DNA from 4 places in the Alteromonas sp. RW2A1 genome. Region 1 is predicted to be linked to each of the others. Evidence: predicted binding sites of a transcription regulator. Region 1 holds the regulator's gene; each other region holds the start of a gene.
The links. Region 1 encodes sigma-54, which starts transcription at its own class of promoters, with help from an activator protein. Its sites were predicted from a motif close to GTTGGCACGNNNNTNGNNT; they were not measured.
Positions count from the first base shown of each region.

Region 2: BM528_RS17255 (CsbD family protein) is a predicted target of sigma-54. The motif match lies at 1,857-1,875, and genes of this name have one in related genera.
Region 3: BM528_RS02245 (formate/nitrite transporter family protein) is a predicted target of sigma-54. The motif match lies at 2,259-2,277, and genes of this name have one in related genera.
Region 4: BM528_RS17740 (glucan biosynthesis protein) is a predicted target of sigma-54. The motif match lies at 1,567-1,585, and genes of this name have one in related genera.

Region 1 is NZ_CP018031.1:836,510-840,513, forward strand. It holds gene rapZ (RNase adapter RapZ) at 1-379, opposite strand, end outside; gene BM528_RS03760 (PTS sugar transporter subunit IIA) at 504-950, opposite strand; gene hpf (ribosome hibernation promoting factor) at 964-1,251, opposite strand; gene BM528_RS03770 (RNA polymerase factor sigma-54) at 1,280-2,779, opposite strand; gene lptB (LPS export ABC transporter ATP-binding protein) at 2,857-3,582, opposite strand; gene lptA (lipopolysaccharide transport periplasmic protein LptA) at 3,582-4,004, opposite strand, start outside.
Region 2 is NZ_CP018031.1:3,917,114-3,921,117, forward strand. It holds gene BM528_RS17245 (MFS transporter) at 1-584, shown strand, start outside; gene BM528_RS17250 (siderophore-interacting protein) at 927-1,706, shown strand; gene BM528_RS17255 (CsbD family protein) at 1,952-2,143, shown strand; gene BM528_RS17260 (SurA N-terminal domain-containing protein) at 2,190-2,876, opposite strand; gene arfB (alternative ribosome rescue aminoacyl-tRNA hydrolase ArfB) at 3,050-3,466, opposite strand; gene BM528_RS17270 (alpha/beta fold hydrolase) at 3,579-4,004, shown strand, end outside.
Region 3 is NZ_CP018031.1:503,362-507,365, forward strand. It holds gene BM528_RS02240 (bifunctional protein-serine/threonine kinase/phosphatase) at 1-1,233, opposite strand, end outside; gene BM528_RS02245 (formate/nitrite transporter family protein) at 1,237-2,100, opposite strand; gene BM528_RS02250 (nitrate regulatory protein) at 2,583-3,866, shown strand; gene moeA (molybdopterin molybdotransferase MoeA) at 3,891-4,004, shown strand, end outside.
Region 4 is NZ_CP018031.1:4,023,600-4,027,603, reverse strand. It holds gene BM528_RS17755 (hydrolase) at 1-202, shown strand, start outside; gene BM528_RS17750 (YheU family protein) at 239-475, shown strand; gene BM528_RS17745 (porin family protein) at 565-1,146, opposite strand; gene BM528_RS17740 (glucan biosynthesis protein) at 1,761-3,407, shown strand; gene mdoH (glucans biosynthesis glucosyltransferase MdoH) at 3,388-4,004, shown strand, end outside.

The DNA of each region.
Region 1 (4,004 bases):
CAATTGGTGCAAGTAAGTTAGATTCTGCCTTTATAGCTTCCGACAGTGACTTGTTGAGTTTAGCGAGAGGGTGCAGTCGACGGGTTTCGCTAAAACGCTTCACCAGCACATCGTCACTGGCATCAATATAAACGATGGTCATAGACCAGGAAGAGGGCAGGTAGTCTAAAATCTCTACCAAATCGTTAGGGTTTTTAGGCAGGTTTCGCACATCTATGCTTACGGCTACCTGCTCATATTCGTCTACTACCGTGTGGGTGAGGGTAGGTAGCAGGTTTACGGGAATATTATCTACGCAGTAATAACCCAAATCTTCTAGGGCCCTAAGCGCAACTGACTTCCCTGAGCCAGAACGACCACTGATAATAATCAGCTTCACCGATAATTCTCCCTAAAATTTTTTTATGTGCCAAAAGCTAATTCAAAAATGATTTTTCAATTAAGCGCATATTCCAGAAAAGAGCAGCAACAAAGAGCGCGATGCTTCTCCGTGCTGCGTCAATTTATACGCCAAGAGCAGAGATGATATCTTCGTTCGTTTTGGCTCTGCGTATGGCTTTCACCGTATCTTTATCATTAAGTTTACCTGCAACAGTAGCCAGCGTTTGCAAATGGCCTTGAGTTTGTTCTTCAGGTACCAGTAACGCAAAAAATATGTCGACAGGCTTTTCATCAATAGCATCGAAGTTGATTGCAGGTATACAGGTTACAACAATCGCCATTACTTGCTCTAATCCTGCCAAGCGGCCGTGTGGAAGCGCAATGCCGTTGCCTATTCCTGTACTGCCTACTCGCTCCCGAGCCAGTAAACTGTTTAGCACAGTGACTTGATCTATATTCTCATTACCCTGCGCTGCTATATCAGAAATAATTTCTAAGATTCGTTTCTTACTATTGCACTGAACCGCACACTCGGTGCGGTCCAGGCTTACGATGGCTTTAATGTCCATGCTTAATTATCTATTAATGTTTTTTCAGTTTTTCCTTATGCTTGATTACCTGCCGGTCGAGCTTATCCACCATGCTGTCAATCGCTGCATACATATCAGTATTTTCTGAGGATGCAAACACTTCAGCACCGCTAAGGTGCATAGTGGCTTCGGCTTTTTGATTTATTTTTTCTACGTTGAGGATGACATGGACATTAGAAATGTGATCAAAGTGCCGCTCAAGTTTGCTGAACTTCGTATCGACATAATTACGCAAAGAGTCGGTGATTTCGACATGATGACCAGTTAGGTTGATTTGCATATTTCGTCTTCCTTTTAATATAGCGCCTTTAAATAAGGCTTTTGCGTTGGTTAGACGGGGGTATCGATAAAGACTCCCGGTATTTTGCTATTGTCCGCCGAGCGACTTTTATGCCTTGCTCTGCCAACAATAAAGCAATCTTGCTATCGCTTAATGGTTTGCTAGGCGTTTCTGCTGCAACCAATTTCTTTATTAACGCACGGATAGCGGTAGATGAACACTCGCCGCCTGATTCCGTTGCCACGTGGCTGGAGAAAAAATATTTTAACTCGTAAATTCCTCGTGGAGTATGCATGTATTTTTGAGTAGTAACCCGTGAAATTGTCGATTCATGCATGTCTACCATTTCTGCGACATCATTGAGAACCATTGGTTTCATCATTTCGGGGCCGTGCTCAAAAAATCCCATTTGTTGCTGAACAATACAGTTAGCCACTTTCATTAATGTATCGTTTCTCGACTCTAAGCTTTTTATAAACCATTTGGCTTCTTGCATATGAGAGCGTATGAACTGTGAATCGCTACTATTTTTCGCTTTTCTACTCATCGCTGCATACTGCTGGTTTACACCCAGTTTAGGTAAGCTGTCTGGATTCAGTTCTACAGTCCAGCGACCGTTTTTCTTTGCTACCGATACATCGGGGATAACATACTCAGGCTCTTTAGTAACTAAAGCACTACCTGGGCGAGGATTCAAGGTTTGAAGCAAACGCATTGCCTCGCGAAGTTCGTCTTCTTTCAAACGACTCTTACGCATTAAGGTTCTGTAGTCTTTGCTGCTAAGCAAATCCGAATAGTCCTCTATCAGTCTTTTTGCCTCTTCCAACCAAGGGGTATCGTCGGCAAACTGACGAAGTTGAACCATCAGACACTCCTGTGGAGTGCGCGAACCAGAGCCAATGGGATCGAACATTTGAATACGTTTTAGCACGCACTCCACTTCGTCTAACTCTATCTCTTCTTCAACATTTTCGGTTTCAATATCTTCAAAATTAACGGCTTCTAATATTTCGTCTAACGTTGCCGTGAGGTAACCCGATTCATCAATAGAGTCGATAATGGCAATGGCAATCGCTCTGTCGGTATCAGAGAAAGGAGTGAGACGCATTTGCCATAATAAATGGGCTTGAATATCTTCTGTGGTTTCACCCTGGAAAATTTGGTCATCATCGTTGTTTGATGGGCCGGGGGCAGGTGCGGAAGATGCAGAATAATATTCGTCCCACGTACTATCGATGGGCAGTTCATCAGGAAGGTCGTTTTTTTCTAGAGCATCACCAGATTCGATAGTGTCGCTAGATGCCGAAGCAGTGGCCTCGCCAGCGCTATCATCATTATCGATGTTGTTTTTTTCAGCTTGAGGCTCGTCGCTACCTTCTTCAACTTCTAAAAGAGGGTTTGAGTCTAACGCCTCCTGTATCTCTTGCTGAAGGTCGAGTGTAGACAGCTGAAGCAGCTTAATAGCTTGCTGCAGCTGGGGAGTCATTGTTAGTTGTTGACTAAATTTTAACTGTAAAGATGGTTTCATCTACGTCTTATATTTATGCTCTTCAGTGAATGTACCAGAGCGCTTGAGAAAAATGACAATTAGGTTACATATAATAACTATAGCCTGAATTGTTCGCCTAGGTATACATCCCTTACTTTTTGATTACTTAAAACCTGTTCCGCCGTTCCTTGCGCAATAAGTTCGCCATGACTCACAATGTACGCTTTTTCACAGACATCCAATGTTTCTCTCACATTGTGGTCGGTGATGAGGATGCCTATTCCTCTGTCGCGAAGGTGCTGTATTATCTTCTTTATATCATTAACTGATATTGGATCAACACCAGCAAAGGGCTCATCGAGCAAAATAAATTCGGGTTTAGCCGCAAGTGCTCTTGCTATTTCTACCCTGCGACGTTCTCCACCGGAAAGGCTCATACCCACACTATTACGTATATGGTTGATATTGAATTCATCAAGTAGTGCGTCAGCTTCTTCTTCCTGTTGCTGAGAGTTCAAATCCTTTCGGGTTTGCAAAATAGCCATGATATTTTCATGCACAGTCAGTTTTCTAAATATAGACGCTTCTTGAGGTAAATAACCAATTCCACCGCGAGCGCGTTCGTGCATGGGCTGATGCGTTAATTCTTTATCGTCTATTAATATCTGCCCTTTGTCTGACGGCACCAGACCGACAATCATATAAAACGTTGTCGTTTTTCCCGCGCCATTTGGGCCTAACAGCCCAACAATCTGCCCTGTAGAGACTGACAGACTAACATCAATCACAACTTGGCGGGATTTGTATGCCTTAGCAAGGTTTTTTGCACTAAGAGTAGCCATTACTGTTGCTTGCCTTTACCGTCTTTGCTTTTGTCTGTGTCATTATCACTGCCATCATCACTATTCGAATCGTCTTTTTTGACTTTTCTAATAGACTCTGGCGTAAATACCGTGGTAACGCGACCTTTACCATCTTCTTGATTGCCGCCAGTTGCTAATAACTGTTCAGTTATCATATCAAAGGTAATGTTATCGCCCTTTACTTGGCTGCTATCTTGCCGTAATTCAGCGTTGCCGCTCAGTGAAATAGTGCGCTTTGCAACCTCGTAACGAATCTCGTTAGCTTGTGCCGATACTGGATTTCCATCTTCTAGTTTTTGCGAGTAGCTAGCAGGTTTACCTCGCGCGACAAAAATCTCACGACCACTGCCTCCAGAGGCAATAACTTCTACTTCGTCAGCTTCAATAACTAAAGAGCCTTG
Region 2 (4,004 bases), 1.1 Mb from region 1:
AGCCAACCCGTGTTCCCTATGTATTTGTAGCAAGCTGTGTATGTGTATTTGCAGCTATGGCAATGATGCAGCAAACCATGGGCTTTTTCTTTATCGATTTTTATGGAAAAAGCCCTGTAGAAGCTGCTCGCTTAGTTGGGTTTGCAATGATGATGAGTGCAGTCACGTCATTAACCGTTCAGTTTACCATTGTGCAAAGGGCGCGATTGAGTAAAGAAATCATGATGTCCTTAGCCCTTCCTTTATTATCCCTAGGCTATCTTATTTTGTATTTTCAACAGAGTTTTGCTGTTTCATATATAGGCATGGCTGTTATGGGCTTAGGTATGGGCATGGCGTATCCCTCACTTGCTGCAGCAGCAACTACTTATTGCGCCAAGTCTCAGCAAGCATCAATAACCGGTTTAATTACCGCAACTACTGCAATGGGTTATATTGTGGGTCCTCCACTTGCTGCTTTTTTGTATCAACAAAATATTGCGCTTCCATTTGCCGCTTCAAGTGCACTTATGGCCATTGTTTCCATTGTTATTCTCGTAACGCTAAAACAAATAAAGCGCTCGAATTCGCGCCAGAGCCCTTAGTTACAAGGAGTAATAAACCGTATTTAAAAAGTTACCTAATTATTTAAAAAAATGCGGAACCTTTTTGATAAACCGCTATCTTACTTTATACACGGAGTCGTTGAGTGTTCGATTTTGTGTAGTGTGTATGTGTTTTCCAAGTGATATTGTGTTTTTTGAAGGGGCGTTTCGCCCCTTTTTCTTTTCTCGCTTCTTTTTTGCTATTCTCTCTCTTTCCTATTTTCTTTTTTTTAAGCGCTTTCTAAAAAGCCGAACTTAATGTGGATTATTGTCAACATTTTTCACATATTAATGATAATCATTATCATCTAGAATGTGAAACATCAACTAAAGGAGACAGTGATGCCAAAACCAAGTCCGCGCCTTGCAGAAGTGATCAAAACTACCCGTATTTCCCCTTCCATTCAACGGGTTCATTTAGGTGGGGAAGAGCTTAACGCATTCCCTGCAGTTACCCCTGGTGCCTATATCAAACTAATGTTTGACCTCAATGGCCGCCCTTTAATCTCTCCTGGCGAGAAAGGAAATTTCGCTATGCGCACTTATACTGTTAATAGTGTAAACCCAGATAAGCCTGAGATAACCGTGGATATGGTACGCCATGCAACCGATGGGCTAACTGGACCTGCGGCTGCTTGGGCGGTAAATGCTCAAGTAGGTGATAAAATAATGATCGCTGGTCCAGGCACAAGTAAAGGCCTTAGTGAGTCATACGATTGGGTACTGCTGGCAGGCGATTTAACAGCATTGCCAAGCATAAGAAATCATCTCGCCTCCCTTCCAAAAGATGCAAAAGGTTACGCCGTTATATCCATCGAGCATAATGATGATATCGTTTCATTGGAAACTCCCGAAGCCGTTGATGTTATCTGGGAAATAAAATCATCTTTAACTGAAACCATTTCGTCACTTACTTGGCATGAGGGCCAGCCCGCTGTTTGGATAGCCTGTGAGTTTTCGGACATGCGTAATATACGACGCTGGCTTAAAGACGAAAAAAGCCTGCCTCACGAACAGCTTTATATCAGTAGCTACTGGAAAAAAGGCCGCAGCGAAGATCAGCACAAAATCGATAAACGCCAAGATAGTGAAGCCTATGCTAAGGCGCTAGCAGAAAGCTAATTTGGCCAAGTGGGATGTGAGCAGTCGTGAGTACTTATTTAGATGAACTGTTGGCATGCAGAATTTTCAAGAATTTGTAGAAACTGCAATATATAGTTAAGCAACAGAGCATAGAAACATAAAAAGTTCATATAATACAAGCAAATACATCATGGAACAGGCATTGCTTCATCTATAGTGAGTGTTAGGTTGGTGCTTAAGTTGACCAGTTTATCTCAAATTCATATTGATAAGGAGAATGCATTATGAACAGTGATCTTATTGAAGGTAATTGGAAGGAAATGAAAGGTAAAGTGCAACAGAAATGGGGCAAACTTACCGACGACGACCTAGATAAAATTGACGGTCGCAGAGAAGAATTAATTGGTAAGGTTCAGCAGGCATATGGCAAAAGTCGAGATGAAGCTGAGCGGGAAGTTGATGGCTATTTAAATTAAAAAATATCCTTCGACCTCTACTCTTTCTTTATAAGGAAGAGTAGAGCTATTTTTCTTGCTCGCTGGATGCGCTCATGCTTTTTTCCCACCAAGGAAGAGAAAAGTCTATTTCATCGGGGTTCTGAGTTTTTGCATATTTCATACGCACAGAACTCCAAAATGCAGCTTTGAAAATAGGGTCGTAGATAACAAAATCACCTTTTTCGCGATATTGTTCAAACAGCTGCTGATAAGCCCCTACTGGTGTAAGCGGGTTATCTTGCTGAAACACAACATCGCCACCATAAGACTCATAAAGCGCTTTGGAAACCTTCCAGCTCTTCGCCATACTCTGCGCCAACGCCATGCGATAACGCTCTAGCTCTTCCTCTGCATAGTCGTCCGCGTTATCTAAATCCACCGTCCATAGTTTTATTACTGAATAAGCAGACTGAATTTCACTATCTTCCGGAACTATGTCATTTTTTTGTGCAAAATCAGCAAGCACAGATTCGGTTATTTTACTTCCTAGTGCTCGTTGCGCGAGTATATCGCGAACCTCTTTTTCTGATTTATCAGTAAGCATAGATTGGAATCGCTCAACATCCTCGGAAGAAGGCTGGAGCTCGGTATTTGAGATAGATTTATTGAAAAGGCGAGCAATAATTTCGTTTGCTGCTTGAGGTGTATTCATACCAAGACAAAATACAATGGCAGCAAACAGCACCATTGGGATTACTTCTGAACGTGTCATTTTTTGCTATCCTGCTGTGCTTATATGGATTCTCATTAAAGAAAGAACATATTTAGGTACATTTTTAAATACTTTATTCGAGTGTTTAAAACGTAACTATTTAAGATTACTGATTTTTTCCATTGTCTTACAAAATGACATAACCGCAGTTGTATATCGTATTATATTGATGCTTAAATATCCACTTTTTTGCGCAGTGATTTTTTGACTCCACGCAGCTTTTTCGCGTCTACTCTGCGCGCCTTGGCCGCGCGACTCACTCGCGTAGGCTTTCTCGGCTTTTGCTTTATCGTTGCCGCTTTGATCCAATGAAGCAGGCGTTCAATGGCATCGTCTTTATTTTGCTCTTGAGTGCGATAATTTTGCGCTTTAAGCACAAAAACACCATCGGTAGTAACGCGCTTATCTCTCGCTGAAAGCAGCGTTGACTTTATAGCCTCAGGCAGTGATGAGGCATTAATATCAAAGCGAAGATGAATGGCACTACTTACTTTATTTACGTTTTGTCCACCCGCGCCTTGAGCACGAATTGCTTGCATTTCTATTTCGCTGTCGTCTATAGACAGCGATGATGTAATCTTCCTTTCCATACCATTTCCTATTTAAACTCTGCGCCTTTATCGTATGTTCAACGTATTAGAGTATCATCTAACGTCACATACACTGTTTATTTATTAATTCCTTTTACGCTCAGGGCTGATTATGCTTATCGCGCTATTAATTTTAATTTGTATCATTGCTCTTCTTTTTTGGTTCACATCTAGCGTTGACAAAAAAATTGAAAAGAGCTTTTTTGCGCCTGGGAAGTTAACAACGGTAAAAGAAGGCACTATTCATTGGCAGCAACAGGGAAGCGGCCCCGCCCTTATCTTGATTCATGGGTTATTGGGAAACAGTGCAAATTTTGCGAACTTGGCTTCGTTACTAGCTAAACGCTATACAGTTTACAGTATAGACAGACCTGGCAACGGTTTTTCATTGCGTTCTAGCACTGCGTCAGCGTCGTTTGAAAAGCAAAGCAGCATGATATTGGAGTGGATGGATAAAGTCGGCATCAACAGTGCTTACTTAGTTGGCCACTCAATGGGCGGGGGAATTTCACTGAGAATGGCAATAGACGCCCCCGAG
Region 3 (4,004 bases), 330 kb from region 1:
ACCAAAGTCTACCAGTGTAATTTTACCGTTTTCATCAACCATGATGTTATCCGGTTTGATATCTTGATGAAGCACGTCTTGCCGATGCAGTGCCGTTAGGCCGCTAACGATTTGCGCACTCCAGTCTCGAACCTCAGAAAGAGAGACACTACCAACGTCGTCTCGATATTGGCGTAAACTTATTCCGGGTGTGTACGCCATGGCAATATAAAAGTAATGTCGTAAAAAAGGGGACGTGTAATTTTTAAGGACATTGTCATGTTGGACGCGCGCACCAACCCATTCTTCTTTCACCACTTCATCTAAAAAGCTCTCGTTATCGTGCATCGACTTTGCAGGAATTTTTAACACTGCCTGATAATTGTGGAGATTATGCTTAGCAAGAAAAACCAGACTGCGTTCACTGGTATATAACTGCCGCTGTATTGTCCAATCGTCTATGACATCGTTTGATTTGGGCGTATCTAAAAAAGGAAGGAAGCCATTTGAGGCATAATGTACTTTCTCTTCCTTGGCAATGGATAGTACCTCAAGCAGCACTACAGTGACGTTATCGTCGCAATCTGCATTCAGTGCTGCTTGCGCTATGTGCTGTGCACTCAAGTCGATACTAGACGTATTATGCTGATGTATTGCGTACCATGTTTTTGGTGACAAGGTATCCGCTATGCCATCTGTCATCAATACAAATGTATCGCTAGGCGCAAGCGTTAGGATCGCCATATCAATGCTTAAGTTAGGCCGAATACCGAGGGCATTACTTAAATAAGTATTTTTACCCTCGCCGGCTTCTCGGTGTTGGCGGGTGCAAAGCGTTACTTCACCGCGGTGTACGTGATAGATGCTGCTATCACCACAATGCAGTAACACCGCAGACTGTCCTTTCAAAATGACTGCACTAAAGGTACAGACATAGCCTTTATCAAGGTTTTCAAAATAAGGGCTTTGTTGGTTTTTTATGTAAAGCTCGGTGTTTATGGTACGCAGTACGTGTTGTGCCGCCCTCGACAAAGACCACACATTGCTCGTTCGTGAGAATTCACGAACGAACGTTTCAACGGCGAAGTTGCTTGCATACTGACTAACCTGACTACTACTTATTCCATCAGACACAACAGCGATAGCATCGAAATTTGCAGATAGCGAAAAATCAGGCACCACCACACAATGGTGGTCCTGATTAATCGGTTTTGTGCCTTTATTCGAAAAGGCACCATGGCGAAGGGTGATCACGGCTTATACTTTGTCATTCACTTTTGCTGCAAGCACCGTTTTGTTGCTAGCACCTGTAGCAATAACGCGTTTAGGGGCAGTGCGCACATGCGTAGAATAAATAGTCAAACCAGTAAACGCTAAGCCTCCCACTAAATTACCCAGTGCGGTAGGAATTTCATTCCAAATAAAGTAATCCATCACAGAGAACTCGCCACCCATAATTAAGCCGAACGGAAACAAAAACATGTTAACCACCGAATGCTCAAACCCCATGAAGAAGAACAGCATGATAGGCATCCACATAGCCAACACTTTACCGCTTACGTGAGTAGATATCATTGCACCAACAACACCAAGCGATACCATCCAGTTACACAACATGCCGCGAATAAAAATAGAAAACCAGCCTGCAACGCCGTGCTCTGCATACCCTAACGTTCTCGCTTCACCGATACCCGCCACCTTAGCCGCTATAGCACCACCATCAATGTTGTAGCCCATGGTAAATACAAACGACATCATAAATGCCACGCACAGCGCACCTGCAAAGTTACCTAAAAACACCAACCCCCAGTTACGTAAAATCTGCGGCCATGTCACGCCAGGTCGTTTTGCCAACCAGGCTAATGGAGTAAGCACAAAAACACCGGTAAGTAGGTCAAACCCCATGAGGTACAGCATACAAAAACCAACAGGGAAGAGTATTGCACCAATTAAAAACACCCCTGTTTGAACCGCTATGGTTATTGCAAAAACCGCGGCTAACGCCAAAATGGCCCCCGCCATAAAAGCGCGAATTAATGTGTCGCGAGTAGACATATATATTTTGGATTCGCCAGCATCAACCATCTTGGTTGCAAATTCAGAAGGAAGTAAATACGCCATACTTGATCACCTTTTCTATTGATATTAATTCCTTAGAAACATTCTTTACCTAAATTTCAGGTACAAAAAAGCGCCCGCTCTTATTTCCTAGAAAATAAGTTGCGGACGCCTTTATCCGAATATTGTTCTTAAACAATCTGCATTGTTCACAAAAAGTAAAACAATATTGATGCCAATATTGAGGCACAAACCTTTAAATGAAATTCTCTTCTATAACAGGCAATTACTCAACGCTAAGAATAAATGTGTTCGATATACCCCCCATCGTTTGCACCTGTCTCGAGAAAAAGCGCACTAATTTGGAGCATTATGTAGTGCAATCTCTTTGCTTGCTTTTGTGAACAGTCCATTATTTTTAAGCAAGCTAGTAAATAGTGGCGTCCAGCTACTTACGTAGATTATATCGATGTGAATCCCTTGCAGTTTGATTGAAGGGAACAACATTTGCATATCCTATGTATCTCTTTTCTGGATACTTCACGATGGGCCATCATAGCGATATCACAAAGCGGTTTTTTTTATTAGCCAAGCATCAAGAAATACAGGCACTGCGACACTTATCATCAAATTGCAAAATAGTGAAAGCGGTAACGGAGATGATTCATCAACTGCAGCGCGAGCGCGGTATGAGCAATGTATTTCTATGTTCACGAGGTGAACGTTTTGCAACCCAAAGGGCACAACAAGAAACCGCAAGTGAGATGAGTGAGAAAACCCTTCGCAGCTTGCTTAACGCTTTATACCTATCTAATTCTGACAATGGACTTACCATGCGATTGGTTACTACCATTACATTTGCGTTGCAAGGTATAGACAACCTTAAGGATTTGCGCAGCAAAGTGGCGATGCAGCAACTCACACCAACCGAATCGACCAATGCATTTTGTCGCCTAATTGCCGCGTTGATTGATGTGATTTTTGAAGCCGCCGACGTTGCAAACGATCCTGCTATCACTCGACTTTTAGTAGCGCTATTTAATTTTATTCAAGGTAAAGAGTATGCGGGACAAGAGCGCGCTTGTGGCGCAATTGGGTTCTCTTCGAGCCACTTCCAGCAATCTTTGTGCGATCGAATTACAGCACTGACAGACTCACAAAATCACTCGTTTGAGACGTTTAGTAAATTTGCCGATGACACAGAACTTTCTATGTGGCAGCAACAACTAGAAAGTGACCACGCCCAACACCTGAGCCGACTACGTAAAATGATTTGCGAGCTTGGCGAGACAGACACTTGCACCGCTGAGCTCAGCGAAATTTGGTATGACATAGCCACATTGCGAATTGACGCGATGCAAGACATAGAGGAACACATTACCGATAGGCTGATAGAAAAAGCAACACTTAGAATTGCTCAAGCCGAGGAGGAACTGCATAACAACGAACTGCTGATTGCTTCTTTAAATAGTAGTCCTTCCATTGAAGATACGCAAGTTTCAATGATTTACGATAGTACCGTTAGGGGTCTCTCGATGGCAGATACGAATAGTGAGGCAGGAATTACCTCAACATCACTCTCTGTAAACAAATCCTTTTACGATTTAATTCGTCAACAGGCTCAACACATTCAAGATATTGCTAATGAACTAAACGGAGCCAAACAAGCCCTAAATGAGCAAAAAGCAATTGATAGAGTAAAGCTACTATTGATGCAGCAAGGGAAGCTAAGTGAGAACCAGGCTTATAAAAAACTGCAAACTGCAGCAATGGAACAAAACATACGCATAGCCGAGTTAGCACAACGCATGCTCAACAACATCCGCTAATAAGCAGCTCTTAAGAAAAAACGTATGACAAAAAACATGACTCCACCCTCGTTGTTACGACTAGAAGACGCGGTCAAAATAATGGCGAATGCAGCAAAAACAAGCCCTGTAGAGCCAACTAAAGAATCGCTCAAATTA
Region 4 (4,004 bases), 960 kb from region 1:
TATGAACCACTTAGTTGTGCCAAAAGAAGAAGATCTCGCTAGAAGCGTAACGGTTGAACTGAGTGAGCGCGGCGGCCATGTGGGATTCATGCAGGGGTCTATTTTTAACCCCCGCGTTTGGCTTCATGAGAGAGTGAAGCAATTTGTTAGCGACGTGCTTCCAATAAATAGCTACTGCCGTTATACAAATAGCGGATGTTAGTATTTTTATGATGAAAATAGCCACCTTGGAGCTGTTATGTTAATTCCTATTGAAGCGTTAGAGCCTGACACTGTTTACAGTTTGGCAGAGTCGTTTGTATTGCGTGAGGGTACAGATTACGGTGAGCAAGAAACTGACTTTAAAACAAAAGTTCAGCAAGTTCTTGATAGCTTAAAAACGGGCGAAGCCGTATTGGTGTACTCTGAATTACACGAAAGTGTAGACATAAAAAGAAAAGAAGACATTTTACCTGAAGACGACAGCCAGAGTTGATGCGCCAGAAGTAGGTACAGTGAAATTATTTGAACGGATAAAAAAAGCCGGGTTGAGCAACCCGGCCACCTTCCTGAGGAGAGGGAGGTTTAAAACGCGTAACGAGCTGTCACTTGCATAATATCTAACTCGTCGATGAGCTTATAGCTTGCTCCTACTGCCCACTGGGGCGTGATGTAGTAGTTAGCGCCTACTTTAAAAGTGGGTTCACCGTCGTCAACGTCGTAGTAACCCACTTCACCAGCTAGTTCCACTTGCTCTGTAATCATTGAGCGAAGGCCAGCATTTATACTGTAGCCAGTTTCGTCATCAAAATCTCCATCAACACGCTCTAGGTTTGCGCCAAAGTACGCGTCGGTCGTAGCATTGACTGGCAGTCTGTACCCACCACCTAAAGTGAGCATGTCGAAGTCGAAGTTACCTTCTTCAAAAAAGCTGTACTCGCCATTTAAATACCAGTTGGCGTTAAGTAAGTACTTTCCATTAATCGTCAGGCCGTCAGGCTCAAAAGATTCATTGTTATCGAAATCTAGCTTTGTATAGCCGCCTTCAACATAACGCCAATCTGGCTTATCGGCCAAAGCTGCAGTTGGTGCAACTGTAGCGACAACTGCTGCGAGTGATGCAAGTGGAAAAGTAAGTGCTGTTAATAGTGTGATTGCTTTGTTCATGTGTTAACTCCTTAATAAAAAATGATGATAACTAGCGAACCTGAATTCCTGCGTTCTGCCCTGTCATCCTCGTCCTATTGCTCGAACTACTACTGTTTTTGCAAAGCCTCTGCCAACTCGCTCATTTAATTGATATCAATCGCTGGGATTGTTTTAAATTATTGAAAAGATAGAGAAATATATTTTTAGTATGCTGGAAGAAAAGATGCAGACAGGGGAGTATTTCGAAAAAATAGAGAGGCGAAATGAATACAGAGATTAAAAGTGTCTCTAAAAAACAACAGTTTTTAAGGGGGTTGATAATGTATGTACAGTTTAACGCTAGATATTTGCGAGCATTTTAAAGAAAACCCTTTTTATTTTATTGGTAATTTATTGATAGTTAAAGAGATTATTTTATTTGGCTTCTTTTTTGAACGCGTTGGAACGTCTTTTGCTCACCTATCATCGAGTGCTATCGCAATGTTGTGAAGTCGCAGCGAAGTTTTCATATTTCAATTTTCTTTTTTTAGTTTTACTTGCTGCGAAATCTAGATGAAAGGAATAGAGCGCCTTTCTGCTGTTTAAGTAAGCAAAGCCTATGTGATAGCCCATTTACCTAAAGGAGAGGAAAAATGGCATTACCACGTTTTTCGAACACTATTTGTAATTTATCTAAAAGTCTTTTACCTAAAAGTTCTTCGCTGCCGCGCGCAATGATCAGCGCTGCAAGTGTAATGACGTATATTTTCTTAACAACAGCATGGGCCTTGCCTGTTAATGCAGCACCGGTAAGCAAAGCCAACGAGCCGCAGCAAGCATCACCGGTTTTACAATCTATCATCGATGCAGCTCGAGCTTCTGCTAATGAAAGTTATGAGCAAGATGATCATAACCTAGACAGCAAGTTGAAAGAGATAGATTATCAAACTTATCGTTCAATTCGTTTCGAGCCTAAGCAGAGTCTTTGGCATCAGGAAAATGACTACGAACTTCAGTTTTTCCACCCTGGGTTTCTTTATGAATACCCAGTCACTGTTTATACCATCGGCAGTAGTAACTCGCCAAAACGGCTTCCTTTTAACAGCAATATGTTTCGTTACGACGGAAAGTCCTCTGAGCTTGCTGGATTAACAGATGATGAATCTGGTTTTGCCGGTTTTAGAGTTCACTACCCCATTAAAAGTGAAGAGTATAAAGATGAATTTGCGGTTTTCTTGGGGGCTTCTTACTTTCGCTTAGTAGGCAAAAATCAAGTTTATGGCATTTCAGCCAGAGGCCTAGCGATAGACACTGCGCTTACAAAAGGTGAGGAGTTTCCCCACTTCACAGAGTTTTGGGTAGTTGAACCTAAGGACGGGGATCCGATCACTATTTATGCAAGGTTAGAGAGCCCTTCGGTGGCTGGTGCATATAAGTTTGTTATTGAGCCAGGTAAAGACACATCAGTAGATGTAGAAAGTTGGCTATTCGCTCGAGAAGATGTTGATAAGTTGGGTATCGCACCTTTTACCAGCATGTTTTTGTATGGCGAAAATACTCAGCAATCTTTTGATGATTATCGCCCTGAAGTTCACGATAGCGATGGCGTACTAATGGTAACGCATGCCGGAGAAGAAATTTGGAGACCGCTTACCAATCCTTCGCGTCTGCAAATCACTTCACTGAGCGATAATAAGCCTCAAGGGTTTGGCATGTTGCAGCGCGATGGCGAATGGAGCAACTATCTCGATGCCGAAGCTAACTATCACATACGCCCAGGTTTGTGGGTAACTCCTAAAGAAGGTTTCGACAAAGGCCATTTAGAAATAGTTGAAATTCCAACCACTTCTGAAATTCATGACAACATTGTTGCGTTTTGGACGCCAGAGCAGGCGCTAAACGAAGGCGAGTCGATGTATTTCTCCTACGAGCTTAAAACTGTTGAGCAGCATGCTTTTGACAGCGAGTTGGCTACTGTTGAGCGCACCAGACAAGGCCAAGCAGTGCTGCCTGGTGACGAATTCAAAGATGAGGTGTTAGCGACTACACGTCAATTCAACATAGATTTTTCAGTGCCAGAAGATCAAGTTTTCGATGCAGAGACAACCAAACTCGTTGTGCAAAGTGTCAACGGTACAGTATCGGAACAACGCCTTTACCCCGTTGCAGACGGCGCAGAATGGAGAGCTACTTTCTTCATGAAGCCAAACGAAAAGCAAACTGTTGATATGCGTGTGTATGCAGAGCAGAACGGCGAACGAGTAAGCGAGGTGTGGAATTATGTCTATCAACCTAAATAAGATTGATAACCACAAGCAAGATACACGCTCGTCCGTTCGCGATAAGAAACAATTGGATAGCGGTTTGCAATCAGCACAGTCACAACGAAATCAGATCGTCAAAGGAGCAAGTATGCGTTTATTTATAATGGCAATGCTCGTAATTCCAAGCACGGCCTTAGCAGGCTGGAGCTTGTATGAAATTTTCTTACCCAACGGATTAACCAATTTAGAGATCGCTCAGTTAGGACTTGGTTTAACCCTATTTGCGTGGCTGTGCATGGCGTTTTGGACAGGTATTATTGGGTTTGTTTTACAGCTGTTTAACATCGACCCTCTTAGTTTGAAGAAGAAGCCCAGTCAGCCCGACTTTAGCGTTTCTCTTAACCAGCGTCACGCTGTTGTAATGCCGGTGTACAATGAAGATACAAAGCGAATTATGGTTGGCTTTGAAGCATGTATCCGCGAGCTCATGGAACGTGAAAGTGGTAACAACTTTGACTTTTTCATGCTTAGCGATACCCGTGACGCAGAGAAGGCCGATGCCGAGCTGCGCGCATTTGCTCGCCTTCAAAGGCGCCTTGGTGATTATGCGCAGCACGTTTTTTATCGTCGCCG